2 linked regions of the Desulforapulum autotrophicum HRM2 genome follow. The protein of the gene in region 1 interacts with the protein of each later gene in a pairwise test. Links are inferred from orthologs where the notes say so. Each region holds a gene or a part of one and is shown on either strand. Other genes may lie near its edges.

Region 1 (6,468 bases):
TCAAGTTTGACACTGCCCATCATGAACGAATCCCCGTCCTTGACCGGTTTAAATTTATAGGTGGCCGGGGTCCCCTCCAGCAGGTAGATGTCAGCACCGGTGCGAGAACGTAATTCCATGTTACCGCTCACATGGTCGGCATGGATATGGGTTTCAAAGATATGGGTGATTTTCATGCCGTTATTCCGGGCAAGATCAATATACTCTTTGACCTCCCGTTTGGGATCCACCACACAGGCAACCCCGGCACCGGGACAACCGATGATGTAAGAAAGACACCCCATTCCCTCAACTGCAATTTGTTTAAAATACATTTACCCTCCTTTTCACGAAGACCTTTGCCGGGCCCCCTTCTGGTTGAATATAGTCATTGTATTAAGTGCCAATAAACAGTCTTGATTTACGTCACATTTTAAGATAGTGCTCACAAAACAATATAGCCCCTGTCCACTATTTTGCAAGAATTTTCCCAATAACCCTTAACCACTGCGGGTTCAGTTACGACCCATTGACTAAAATGGGCATCAAGGGGTATATTATCAGATGGCACATCCCCGACACGGTCAGGGATAAACTTGCCCAGACAGTCCAGGCAGGATTGAAACATTACAAATTAAATACACAGATAAAAACCAAGCAGGAGCATAAACGTATGAAACCATGTCCATGTTGCTCAACATTACCCTACAGCCAGTGCTGTGAACCCATCATCCGCGGAACCGTCTCAGCCACCACTGCCGAACAGGTCATGCGGTCAAGATATACAGCCTATGCACAAGGGGAAATTGGCTATCTCAAGGAAACGACCCACCCGGACGGTATGGCCGATTTTGACGAACAGGCAACCCGCTCCTGGTCTGAGAATTCACTATGGAAGGGTCTTGAGATCCTTACGACCGAGGCAGGCGGCCCAGAAGACACCCAGGGCAGTGTGGAATTCATTGCCCGTTTTACACAAAAGGACGTCGAGCACAAGCACCATGAACTGGCAATCTTTAAACGCGAGAACGACCGCTGGCTATTTCTGGACGGCAATCCGGTAAAGCCGAAACCCATGAAAAACAGCGCTCCCAAGATTGGTAGAAACGACCCCTGTCCGTGCAACAGCGGGAAAAAGTATAAAAAATGCTGTGGAAAATAATGGAGGACACCATGTACCTTGTTACCGCAAAACAAATGCAGGCCATGGACAAAGAAACCATTGAGGGCTTTGGCATTCCCGGGCGGGTTCTCATGGAGAATGCCGGACGGGGGGCCTTTGCCTTTTTACAGGAGCTCTTTCCAGACCTAGGTTCAAAAAAAGTATGCGTGCTTGCAGGCCCTGGCAACAACGGGGGCGACGGTTTTGTGGTGGCAAGATATCTTGTCCAGATGGGGGTAAAAACCGAGGTCTTTCTTTTTGCCCCTCCAAAAAAAATAACAGGGGATGCCCTGGCAAACTTAACCCTCCTGAAGACCCTGGTCAAGGTAAGCTCCCATGGCTCATTAACCGAGATCCTGGATATGGAAGGCGTTGACAGCATCAGGACAGAGATGGCCCAGGCCGACATTATGGTTGATGCCCTCCTTGGAACGGGCCTGAACTCGGATGTCAGGGGATTGTTCAAAACCGTCATTGAAAGGGTCAACGCCCTTCCCTGTAAGGTTTTGAGTATTGACATCCCATCGGGTCTTAACGCCGACACCGGCACGGCCCGCGGCACAGCAATCCAGGCCCATGCCACTGCAACCTTTGCATTTGCCAAGGCAGGCCATTTCCTTTTTCCAGGCAAGGCACTTACCGGCAAACTCAGGATCGTCGATATCGGGATCCCCCCGTTTATCTGCAATGGCATCGCTCCTGGGTTGAAGGTTGTGGCACACCGGGAGGTTGCGCAACTCTTTCCCAAAAGGGAACACGACACCCACAAGGGTAATTTCGGCCATCTGCTTGTAATTGCCGGTTCAACCGGCAAAACAGGAGCCGCGGCCCTTACGGCCAACGCGGCCATGGCCATGGGTGCCGGCCTTGTCACCCTGGGGATTGCTGAGACCCTCAACCCCGTCATGGAAATAAAGGTGACGGAACCCATGACCTTTCCCCTGGAAGAGAGTACGCCGGGTCACCTGTCCGACCATTGCTTTGAGGTCCTCACAGGTCTTGCACGGCAAAAAAACGCCATGGCCCTGGGACCCGGCTTGGGAACCGATCCTGCCACCCAGCGCCTGGTCAAAAAAATCATACAGGAACTGGCCCTTCCCATGGTGGTTGATGCCGATGGCCTCAACGCCATTGCAGACGACCCCGGAATTCTTAAAAAGGCCCGGGCACCGCTTATCCTGACCCCCCACCCCGGAGAGATGGCAAGACTATGTAAAACTACCACAAAACAGATCCAGGCCAACCGGCTTGAAGCGGCAGCCGATTTTGCCACAACCTTTAAGCTTATTGTTGTTCTCAAGGGAGCATCAACCCTGATAGCCCTTCCCGACGGTCGAACCCGCCTGTGTCCCACCGGGAATCCCGGCATGGCATCGGCCGGCATGGGCGATGTTCTCACCGGTATGATCGCAGCCCTCCTGGCCCAGGGGTTTAGCCCTGGGAATGCCGCCGTGGCAGGTGTTTATCTCCATGGCCTTGCCGGAGACATCCTTGCCCGTCAGTATAAGGGTGCCGGGTTTGTAGCGTCTGATCTGATACACACCATTCCAGCGGCCGTTAATGGTGAGGGCCCATGGAACTGACCATTATCTCCCGTTCGGGCAGACAAACCCTTGGGCTGGGTGAGAAATTAGGCAGACTACTGGATCGTGGCATCACCATCTCACTTACCGGGGGGCTCGGTGCAGGCAAGACCACCTTTGTAAAGGGTCTTGCAAAGGGCCTTGAAGTGCCTGCCTCATTTTACGTTACAAGCCCCACCTATACGATCATGAACGAATACCCCGGACGGCTTGATCTGTGCCACATGGATCTCTATCGCCTTGGTTCAAGCGACGAGTTGGACTATATCGGTTTTTATGAAATGATAACTCTGGATCGGGTGACTGTCATTGAATGGCCACAAATCATCGAACAGGGAACCATCAATTTTGACCTTGCCATCACTATTTCAACGGACAAGGCATTCAACCGGGAAATATCTTTCTTTGCCTCTGGACTTGACGCATCAAAGATGCTAAGCAAACTATTTATTTAAAAATCAAACCCTTCAAAGCAGGAGCATCTATGGCATTGAAAGTGCAAAAATTCGGGGGTACTTCGGTTGCCGATATCGAACGAATACGAAACGTTGCCCAACGGGTAGCAAGGGCATATGACAAAGGAGATCAGCTTGTAGTGGTGCTCTCAGCCATGTCCGGAATGACAGACAAACTCATCGCCCTGGCTGAAGAGGCGTCAGAGATTCCAGACAAACGAGAGCTTGACGTACTGCTGGCCACTGGCGAGCAGACAACGGCTGCCCTGCTTGCCATGATGCTCAAATCCATGGGCTACAAGTCAAAATCCCTGCTTGGCTTCCAGGCCGGAATAAAGACAGACAAAAGTGCAGGCAGGGCAAGGATTCTTGATATAGAGGCCAAACGAATCAAGGCCCTTCTGGACAATGGGCATATCGTTGTGGTTGCAGGATTCCAGGGAAGCGACACAAACGGTGACATCACCACCCTTGGCCGGGGAGGATCAGACACCTCGGCCGTGGCCATTGCCTCGGCCCTGAAGGCCGATGTGTGTGAGATATACACGGATGTGGACGGGGTCTACACAACCGACCCAAGAATCTGCGCCAAGGCCAGAAAAATAAACATAATCAGTTATGAAGAGATGCTTGAAATGGCAGTGCTTGGCGCCAAGGTTCTCCAGATCCGCTCTGTTGAATTTGCAAAGAAGTATAATGTGCCCGTCCATGTCAGATCATCATTCAGCGAAGAGGAGGGAACCATGGTTGTCAATGAAAGCAGTGACATGGAAAGCGTTGTTGTCTCAGGCATCACCTGTGACATGAACGAAACAAGAATCACCCTTAAAAAAGTACCAGACCAGCCGGGAATTTCGGCCAAAATTTTCTCCCCCCTTGCCGAGGCTGAGATCATGGTGGACATGATCATCCAGAACACCCGGTCGGGCGGTGAGACCGACGTAACCTTTACCGTGCCCACGGTTGATTTTAAGCGGGCAAAGGAAATCTCTGAACAAGTGGGCAACAAAATTGGCGCAAAGGAGGTCCTCACGGCAGAGGATATTGCCAAGGTGTCGGTGATCGGCCTTGGAATGAAAAGCCATTCAGGCGTTGCCGCCACCATGTTTTCAGCCCTTGCCGCGGAAAATATCAACATCCGACTGATTGCCACCTCTGAGATACGCATCTCCTGCGTGATCAAGGCAAAATATGCAGAGCTTGCCGTACGAGTCCTTCACACGGCATTCGGCCTTGACAATCCAACTCAGTCATAACGGTCTGCAAGGGCCGCTTCAACCTCCCCTGCTATGGCATCCGCTGCGGCACAGGGATCAACCGCTGTTCGGATGGGCCTTCCCACCACAATGAAATCCGCCCCCTGCCCGATGGCCATGGCAGGGGTCGTGATTCGTTCCTGGTCATCATTTTCAACCGATCCCCAGGCAGGCCGTATACCCGGTGTAACAATGAGAAAATCCCTGCCAAAAACCTTCTTTACTGCTGCCGCCTCAAGACCGGAGCAGACCACCCCGGCACATCCTGCACCATGGGCAAATCCGGCCCGTTTGAGGACCAGCTGCTCTGTCCGGGTGACATACTCCTGCCTGAACCCACAGGCCTCTACCACTGAAGCATCATTGTCCGTCAGCAGGGTAACGCCCAGCACCCGGGTCTTTCCCTGACCGCCCTGAACGGCCATCTCAAGCATTTTTTGTGAGGATGAGGCATGGACAGTAACAAGGTCCGCCCCTGTCTTTACCGCACTTTCCATGGCTTTTTTGACGGTTGCAGATATATCATGAAGCTTCAGGTCAAGAAAAATTCCGGCATCGCTCAATGCCCTTACCCTCCTGACCATGGCGGGCCCCTGGTCGATAAAAAGCTCAAGGCCGATCTTAAACATGCCCACCTTTTGATCCAGCATTCTCACTAAATCTTCAGCCTCGGCTGCCGAATCCACATCAAGGGGAAAGATGATGCGACTGTTTCCTTTTTTCATTCAAAGCTCCTTTAGACTTGAAAATTTGCCTTTAATAATGTTAGTAAATATTGTTTATGTGGTCAATAAAATTGTCATATGCGCAGGGGAGGGGTTCACATGGTGTGGTTGAGAAGAGAACATATTCCAGCGGGAAGCTTCCGGGTAGAAAAAAAAGGACAGATACTGCTCCAGGCATTCCTTGGTACCTGTGTGGGCGTTGCCCTTTACGACAAGGTTACAAAAATCGGGGGACTGATCCATATCCTCCTTCCGGAACCGCCTTCAACCATGCCACCGGAATATCCGGAAAAATACGCTTCAACCGGCCTTCCCCTTCTTTTAGAGGAACTCTTTGCCCTGGGTGTTGACCCCTGCAATCTCACTGCCACCATTGCAGGCGGTGCCCTTGTGGCCCCCCTGAGTGAGCTTGACATCCACCTTGATATCGGTGGAAGATCCACGGATATCGCCATTGACATCCTTAACCGGTCTGGAATTAAAATCGTTAAATCCGAGACCGGAGGTTTCTTCACCTGCACCCTTGAGCTTAACATGGCAACAGGGCAATTTGCCATTAAACCCGTAGCCCTGGAGACCCCAGTCAATGAACATACCGTCAGCCTGCCCCCTCTCTCGGAGCAGGATATCACCAAAACCATAAAAAATTTAAAACCCATTCCCCAGACGGCACTCAAAATTCTCAGGATGATCCAGGACGATCATCATAACATGAAGGAGATCACCCGGGAACTGGGTAAGGACCAGGTACTGGGCGCACGGGTTCTCAAGATCACAAACTCGGCCATGTTTTTCGGCAGGATTAAGATAGAAAGCATCCAGGATGCCGTACTTCTGCTCGGTGAGTCCCTGCTCCTCAAAATGATCATAACGGCGGTTCTCAAGGATTATTTCAACCAGGTCGGAGACTCGGGCTACTCCCTTTGCCGGGGAGGCCTTTTCTTCCACGCCGTGGGCTGTGCAATGGTGGCGGAAAAAATAGCTGAACTAACGGGGCGGGAACCCCCAAATACCGCTTACACGGCAGGCCTGCTCCACGATATCGGCAAAGTGGTACTCGACCAGCAGATAGCAGCGGTGTATCCGCTCTTTTTCAGGGGAATCCACCACGACGGTACAAGCGCCGTTATTCTTGAACAAAAGATCCTTGGGACCACCCACTGCATAACCGGTGCCCTTTTGGCCAGACAATGGAACTTCTCTCCAGCCCTGATTGAGGCCATCAGCTTCCACCACACGCCGGAACAGGCAACAGACCACAGGAATCTTGTCGGGATTGTCCATCTATCCGACCTGCTGATGTCAAGG
Region 2 (6,372 bases), 2.0 Mb from region 1 along the record:
TGTCGGCAATCCTGTCCCGGATGAGCACCTTGCCACGGGGCAGAATTCCGTTGTGGGATTTAAAGAGCTCATCTTCAGTGACCACCCGATCGCCAAAGTACTCCTGGGCCGCCTCATATCCCCATTGTCTGAACCCACCCTCGGTGTACTTCATGATATTGCCCTTGTGCATGAGGGTGACGCTTTTCAAGCCATTGTCAACGGCATAGGCCACGGCCTTTTTCACCAGTCGCTTGCTCTTTTCCGGGCAGATGGGCTTGAGGCCGATGGCAGCGGTGGCGCATACGTCAACGTCCAGCTCGGTTTTCATAAATTTAAGGAGCTTTTGGGCCTCAAAAGAGCCTGAGGCCCACTCAATGCCAGCATAGAGATCCTCGGTATTCTCCCGGAATACGGTAATGTTCACATGTTCAGGATGTTTTACCGGGCTTTGGATGGGCGAGAAATAGCGCACCGGCCGGATACAGGCGTAAAGGTCCAGGTGCTGACGGATTTTAACGTTCAAGCTTCGCATGCCGCTGCCTACCGGGGTTGCCAAGGGGCCCTTGATGGCCACCCGGTGGGCCTCAATGATCTCAAGGGCATCATCGGAAAGCCATTCACCGGTCTTGTTAAACCCCTTGGCTCCGGCAGGAATATTGAGCCACTGGATCTTTTTTTGACCGTTATAGGCTTGTTGAACAGCCGTGTCAAACACAGGCTGTGCCGCCTGCCAGATGTCAGGACCAATGCCGTCCCCCTCGATAAAGGGAATCTCAACACAATCGGGCACATCCAGCACCAGATCGTCATTCATGGAAATAATGTTGCTCATATTAATCTATACGCTCCTTGATTTTTTTTATATGAAACACCCACCAAAGCATTGCAAACAGAGGCGTTTCATCACTCGTTGAGGCCGGGGCCAACCCTCGCTCCGGCCATGCCGGTTTCATATGAAACTCGCTTCGACCGGCCGGCGGGAACGGGTGTTGCCCTTCACTCATTCTCGCAGGCCGTCCATGGCCTGCTCCGAGGGAAATGGCAACTCCTTGGACCTCGTGTCCACCGTTGCCATTTAACCCGTTCAGGGCAACACCCGTTCCCACCGGCCTACTACTGTCGAGTTTCATGCTTCGTTGTGTCCGCCAGGACATGTGGTTATATGAAACTCTTGTCGAGACATCATTGTTAAAGTCTCGACTTTAGAGCCCTCTTTGGTTTCCCTGACCGGAACATTGTAAACCAAAGGGGATAGGATTTTTGCCCTTCCAGGCGTTAAGAAGCGCAGGCTGTTTGAGGACTTTAGCCCGCAGTTCCTGCGTTTTAGTCTGGAAGGACAAAAAGCCCCCCGACGTTTACCGTTCCGGTCAGGGTAACCAAAGGGGGCGGAATGGTACTATCGCCTGCCCGGTATCATCGTGTTTCATGCTTCTTTGTGGCCGGATGCCATCTCTCGCCCCGGCCGTGCCGGTTATGCAGTCAGCTGACGCTGGCGAAGGGCTTCATACATGGCGATCCCGCCTGCCACCGATGCGTTCAGGGAAGTTACGCCGGCCTTGATGGGCAGGGAAACAAGAAAATCACACTCTTTTTTCACCAGGGGCCGAATGCCCTTGTGCTCACCGCCCACCACAAGCACCAGGTTACCGGTAAGATCCGCCGAAAACAGAGGGGTTGTCCCCTGGCCGTCCAGCCCTGCAACCCAGAATCCCATGGCCTTTAATTGCCGCAAAAGGCCGGCCGTGTTGGTAATCAACGAAATCTCGGCATGCTCCATGGCGCCGGCTGAGGCCCTGGAAACCGATGGAGAGGGAGAAGCACTCCTCTCCTTGGGTATCATAATATGATCCACACCCGCACAAAGGGCTGTCCGGATCAATGCTCCAAAATTCTGGGGGTCCTCAAGGGTTTCAATCACCAGAATGAATCTATTCGACACTCCCTTGGGCATCTGCTTGACAATCCCCTCGGCCCGAACCGTTGCAAAGGGCGACACCCGGGCAGCCACCCCCTGGTGGCGGGCATTGTCTGTCAAGGCATCCAGGGTCATTGTATCGGTGATCTCCACAGGGATGGACTGCTCTTGTGCAACGCCAAGAATTTCAGCCAGCCGCGCCCTGGAGCGATCCTTTGAAACCAGAATGGCATAGAACTTTCTCCTGCCCGCCCGCAGGGCTTCACGAATCGGATGAATACCACAGAGGATCTCAACTGCCTCACTTTTCCGGCTCATGCAAGCTCCTTTTCAAAAATAACGGACATCTCGTTGATGCTGGTCTCGAGGTCATCATTTTTAATCACATGGGAGTACCATCCCTTCTGGCTGATCTCCTGTTCCGCATTTTTCATGCGCTGGGCAATCACCGCTTCAGAATCGGTTCCCCGTCGTCGGAGACGCTGTTCAAGGGTTGTAAAATCAGGGGCCATGATAAAAATGGTCACGGCCGCTGGAAACGCCTTCACAATCTGCCTTGCCCCCTGGACGTCAATGTCCAGAAGAAGATTGCCCCCCCGTGCCAGGGTATCCTGGAGCAGGGTAAGGCTGGTACCGTAGAAGTTGTCGTGGACTTTTGCCCACTCGGCCCACAGCCCTGCATCAATTCGTCTCTGGAATTCGGATTTATCTATGAAAAAATAATCCTGACCATGAACCTCTCCTTGTCGGGGCGGCCTTGTGGTGTGGGAAACCGAATAGGAGAGCTGTGAGAACCTGTCGAGCATCTGTTTACAGAGGGTGGTCTTGCCGGCACCCGACGGGGCCGACACCACAAATAGTTTTCCCGGTTTCTTGCTGTTTTCCAAAATAATGTCCTTTGCTTCCGGGAGAACTACCCCTCGTCATTTTCCTGGTTTTTTAAAGTTGAAAATCGCTGGGAAATGGTCTCGGCCTGGATGGACGAGAGAATGACATGATTGCTCTCGGTCACAATGACGGCCCTTGTTTTTCTGCCGTGGGTGACGTCCAGCAGACGGTTTTCATCCTTTGCATCATCCTTTAACCGCTTCATGGGTGACGAGTTGGGGGTGAGGATGGCCACCACTTTTTCAGCAACAACGGTATTACCAAACCCGATGTTTAAAAGAACCTGTTCCATTATATCTCCTGGTTTGACGAACAATTATTCTATGTTTTGAACCTGTTCCCTGATTTTCTCAAGTTCAGACTTTAAATTAACTACCCTGTGGGACAACTGTGCCTGGCTGGATTTTGAGCCCATGGTGTTGAACTCCCGGTTGAACTCCTGGATCAAAAAGTTGAGCTTTCTTCCGGCCGGCTCGTTTGAGGCCAGAATCTCCCGGAACTGCTTGATATGACTGTAGGCCCTGACGATCTCCTCAGAAATGTCGCTCTTGTCGGCAAGAATGGCAACCTCCTGGCTGAGGCGCACGGGATCAAGGTTTTCCACCCCTGCGGTGAGGCGGGAAAGTTTTTCCAACAAACGCTCCCGGTAGATTTCAGGAATTTCAAGGGCATTGGCTTCAATGGTTGCAAGCTCGGTTTCGATGAATGCCATCCTTGCCTCCAGATCCGTTAAAAGGTTTTCCCCTTCAACGGCTCTCATGGTTTCAAGCTGGGATAGGGCCTTTATCATTGTTGATGAAACCACCTGCCACACCAGGTCAAAATCCGGCTCTCGTTCCTCGTCCAGGATCATGTCCCGTCCTGCAATTACCTGGTCCAGGGTGAGGTCAGCGTCCAGGGCCAGGCAGTTTTTAAGAAGTGATAAGGCCTTGAAGTAGGCAAGTGCCCGTTGTTCGTCAACAACAAAGCCCGTTGACGCCTGGGATTCATCCTTTACTGAGATTCGGATCTCCACCCGCCCCCTTGAAAGGCGCTCTGCAACCATCTTCTTGACACCGTCTTCAAACCTGCGGCAAAAGGGGGGCAGGTAGAGGGCTATATCCAGGTTCTTGCTGTTGTAAGAACGGATCTCCACCTCTGCTCTAATATCATTTTCCGTAAATGCAGCCTCTGAATAGGCAGTCATGCTGTTAATCATGGAAGACTTCTCTCTTTATTAAAATCAAGGCAATACTTTGCCCTGACAATTTCAAGGAAACTTTTGATGGCATTCCCCCTGTAATCGGGATAGGTCCAGTCAAGGTCAATGAATCGTCCCTTTTGGTACATCAGTGTAAGATCGGCATAGATGCCCTGCCCGATGTAGACCCGGTGGGCAAAATCCTTGCCCGTTGCCAGAATGAACCGAGACTTGACAAGGTAGCCAGGATCAATATTGACAGCTCTTTTCCCATTTTCTTTCCACATGGCTTCGATGTTATTGGTCGAAATCTTGATCTCTGCCAGGGAGTCTTGGGCAACAAGCGCCTTGAACACCACCACACGCCGAAAAAGGGGGGACCCCATCTCCCTGTGGTAGTAGTTGGTGTAGTCAAAATCAAACCAGGGGCTGATCATGTCGATGCTGCCGAATTTTTCCTCCAAAAGGGCGAGTACCCTTTGAACAATGGACTGATCGTTCATGAACAGACTGATGACAAGCTTTGCCGGATCCGGGCTCTTTGGCGTACTCATTCTTTAAAGGGCTTTGCCTCTTCGACCAGCATGATGGGAATATCGTCCCTTATTTCATACACAAGGCAACAGGCCCGGCACACCAGTCCATCTTTGTTTTTATTGAGGGTAACCTCGCCCTTGCATTTGGGACAGGCCAGGATTTCCAGCAGCTCTTTGGAAACAGCCATGGTAAGATCTCCTTTTATGTATTTTTTAGTCACAGTCCCTGGGGACTGCATGGTTTAAAGCTTGAAATACGCTCCCCTGTGGGCCATGAGCGCCCCATGGCAAGAGCAAACTTTTCCCAGAGAGCAAGAATAAGCGGTAAAACCTCGTTTATTCCGGCCCGGTTTGTTTTTTTGGATAAATTTTCCATAAGCTTTACATTATGTGATACAATGCCGCCGATTGTCAATCTTAAAGCGTACAGGATGTTTATCCAAATGAAGATGGCGAACCGTCTTCACGTCCTTGACGGAGAACGTCTGAAGAAACAGGGACAAGGCTTTACCCAAAAACGACAGGGTGGGATAGAGCTTGCCGTAAACCCAATAACCCGATCGTTACAGAGACGCAAATGGAACCCATAAAAAGCATCAAAACCAATGTTATCAGGAAACGGGCAGGCCAGCACAAGCGCTATGCCACAGGATTTAAATACCAGCAGGACCCTACCTTTTTCGGCCAGATTGCAGAAGATCTCATCAACGAGGGAGAGGCTGAGCTCAAACAGCTCGGGGCCACAGATGTAACTCCCTCGTTCCGGGGCATCTACTTTAAGGCTGAAAAAGAGACCTTCTACCGCATTAATTATCAAACAAGACTCTTTTCAAGAATACTGGCTCCCCTGACCTCGTTTGCCTGCAATAACACCGACACCCTTTACAAACAGGCGAAAAAGATCAAATGGGAAAACCTGTTTAAGAAAAAAAGTACCTTTGCCATCACCTCCAACGTGTCAGACAGCGAGATCACCCACTCCCAGTATGCCGGATTAAGGCTCAAAGACGCCATTGCAGACTACTTCAGGGAAAGGACCGGCAAACGACCGGACGTCAACACCCTTGACCCCGACGTCATGATCAACCTGCACATCCGAAAGGAGACGGCTGACATCAGTATTGATGCATCCGGCGGCGCCCTTCACAAACGGGGATACAGGGAAGAATCAGTCACAGCTCCCATGCAGGAGACCATTGCAGCAGCCATTATCCGCATCTCTGGATGGGATGGCACACGGCCGCTCTATGACCCAATGTGTGGTTCAGGCACCCTGCTGTGTGAAGCTTTGATGCACCAGTGCCATATCCCTGCCGGGATCTTCAGGCAGCGGTTTGGATTTGAGATCCTGCCCGATTTCAACCCGGACCTCTGGAACCAGGTAAAAACTGAGGCAAATGCAGGGATCATCCCCATTGCACAGGGACTGATAGCTGGCAGCGACATTGCAGAATCATCTGTAACTGCAGCAAGGACAAACCTCATGGGACTCCACAACGGCGGGCAGGTATCTGTTCTGAATATGGATTTCAGACAGATCCAGGCCCTTGAAGACACGATCATTGTTGCCAACCCCCCCTATGGTATCCGCATGGGCAAGGAGAGCGACCTGAAGGTGTTCCACAGGGAACTGGGTGATTTTCTCAAACAGCGGTGCAAGGGATCAACGGCCTATATCTATTTTGGAGATCCCCAGTACGTTGGCCACATGGGACTCAAGGCAACCTGGAAAAGACCCTTAAAGGCGGGTGGGCTTGACGGTCGCCTTGTGAAGTATGAAATGTATTAATCGAACGGACACTGGCGGGACGGGCAGGCAATGGACGCTTCCTGCCCCCATAAAAAAAGGCCGACCCCATGACCTGATGTCA

Evidence for each region.
Region 2: the proteins of tsaE (region 1) and rlmB interact in binary tests that used the Escherichia coli proteins (3 or more experiments, as listed by UniProt). The link is inferred for Desulforapulum autotrophicum HRM2 from one-to-one orthologs.

Annotation. Positions count from the first base shown.
Region 1 is NC_012108.1:4,046,693-4,053,160, forward strand. What follows is about bases 1,448-4,446. They hold tsaE (tRNA (adenosine(37)-N6)-threonylcarbamoyltransferase complex ATPase subunit type 1 TsaE), read left to right. Parts: upstream 1,448-2,714; coding sequence 2,715-3,179; downstream 3,180-4,446. Other genes in these bases: HRM2_RS17710 (NAD(P)H-hydrate dehydratase), read left to right, coding at 1,448-2,724; HRM2_RS17720 (aspartate kinase), read left to right, coding at 3,209-4,435; pyrF (orotidine-5'-phosphate decarboxylase), read right to left, coding at 4,426-4,446. In the rest of the region: HRM2_RS17700 (MBL fold metallo-hydrolase), read right to left, coding at 1-314; HRM2_RS17705 (YchJ family protein), read left to right, coding at 653-1,141; more of HRM2_RS17710, read left to right, coding at 1,153-1,447; more of pyrF, read right to left, coding at 4,447-5,160; HRM2_RS17730 (HDOD domain-containing protein), read left to right, coding at 5,260-6,468. UniProt on the Escherichia coli protein: Required for the formation of a threonylcarbamoyl group on adenosine at position 37 (t(6)A37) in tRNAs that read codons beginning with adenine.
Region 2 is NC_012108.1:2,094,182-2,100,553, reverse strand. Bases 335-3,237 are described here. They hold rlmB (23S rRNA (guanosine(2251)-2'-O)-methyltransferase RlmB), read right to left. Parts: upstream 2,216-3,237; coding sequence 1,454-2,215; downstream 335-1,453. Other genes in these bases: HRM2_RS09190 (YicC/YloC family endoribonuclease), read right to left, coding at 3,102-3,237; HRM2_RS09195 (DUF370 domain-containing protein), read right to left, coding at 2,811-3,077; gmk (guanylate kinase), read right to left, coding at 2,212-2,784; HRM2_RS09210 (hypothetical protein), read right to left, coding at 816-1,112; icd (NADP-dependent isocitrate dehydrogenase), read right to left, coding at 335-814. In the rest of the region: more of icd, read right to left, coding at 1-334; more of HRM2_RS09190, read right to left, coding at 3,238-3,983; HRM2_RS09185 (DUF4416 family protein), read right to left, coding at 3,980-4,519; HRM2_RS25975 (Trm112 family protein), read right to left, coding at 4,516-4,689; HRM2_RS27615 (hypothetical protein), read right to left, coding at 4,719-4,877; HRM2_RS09175 (THUMP domain-containing class I SAM-dependent RNA methyltransferase), read left to right, coding at 5,079-6,290. UniProt on the Escherichia coli protein: Specifically methylates the ribose of guanosine 2251 in 23S rRNA.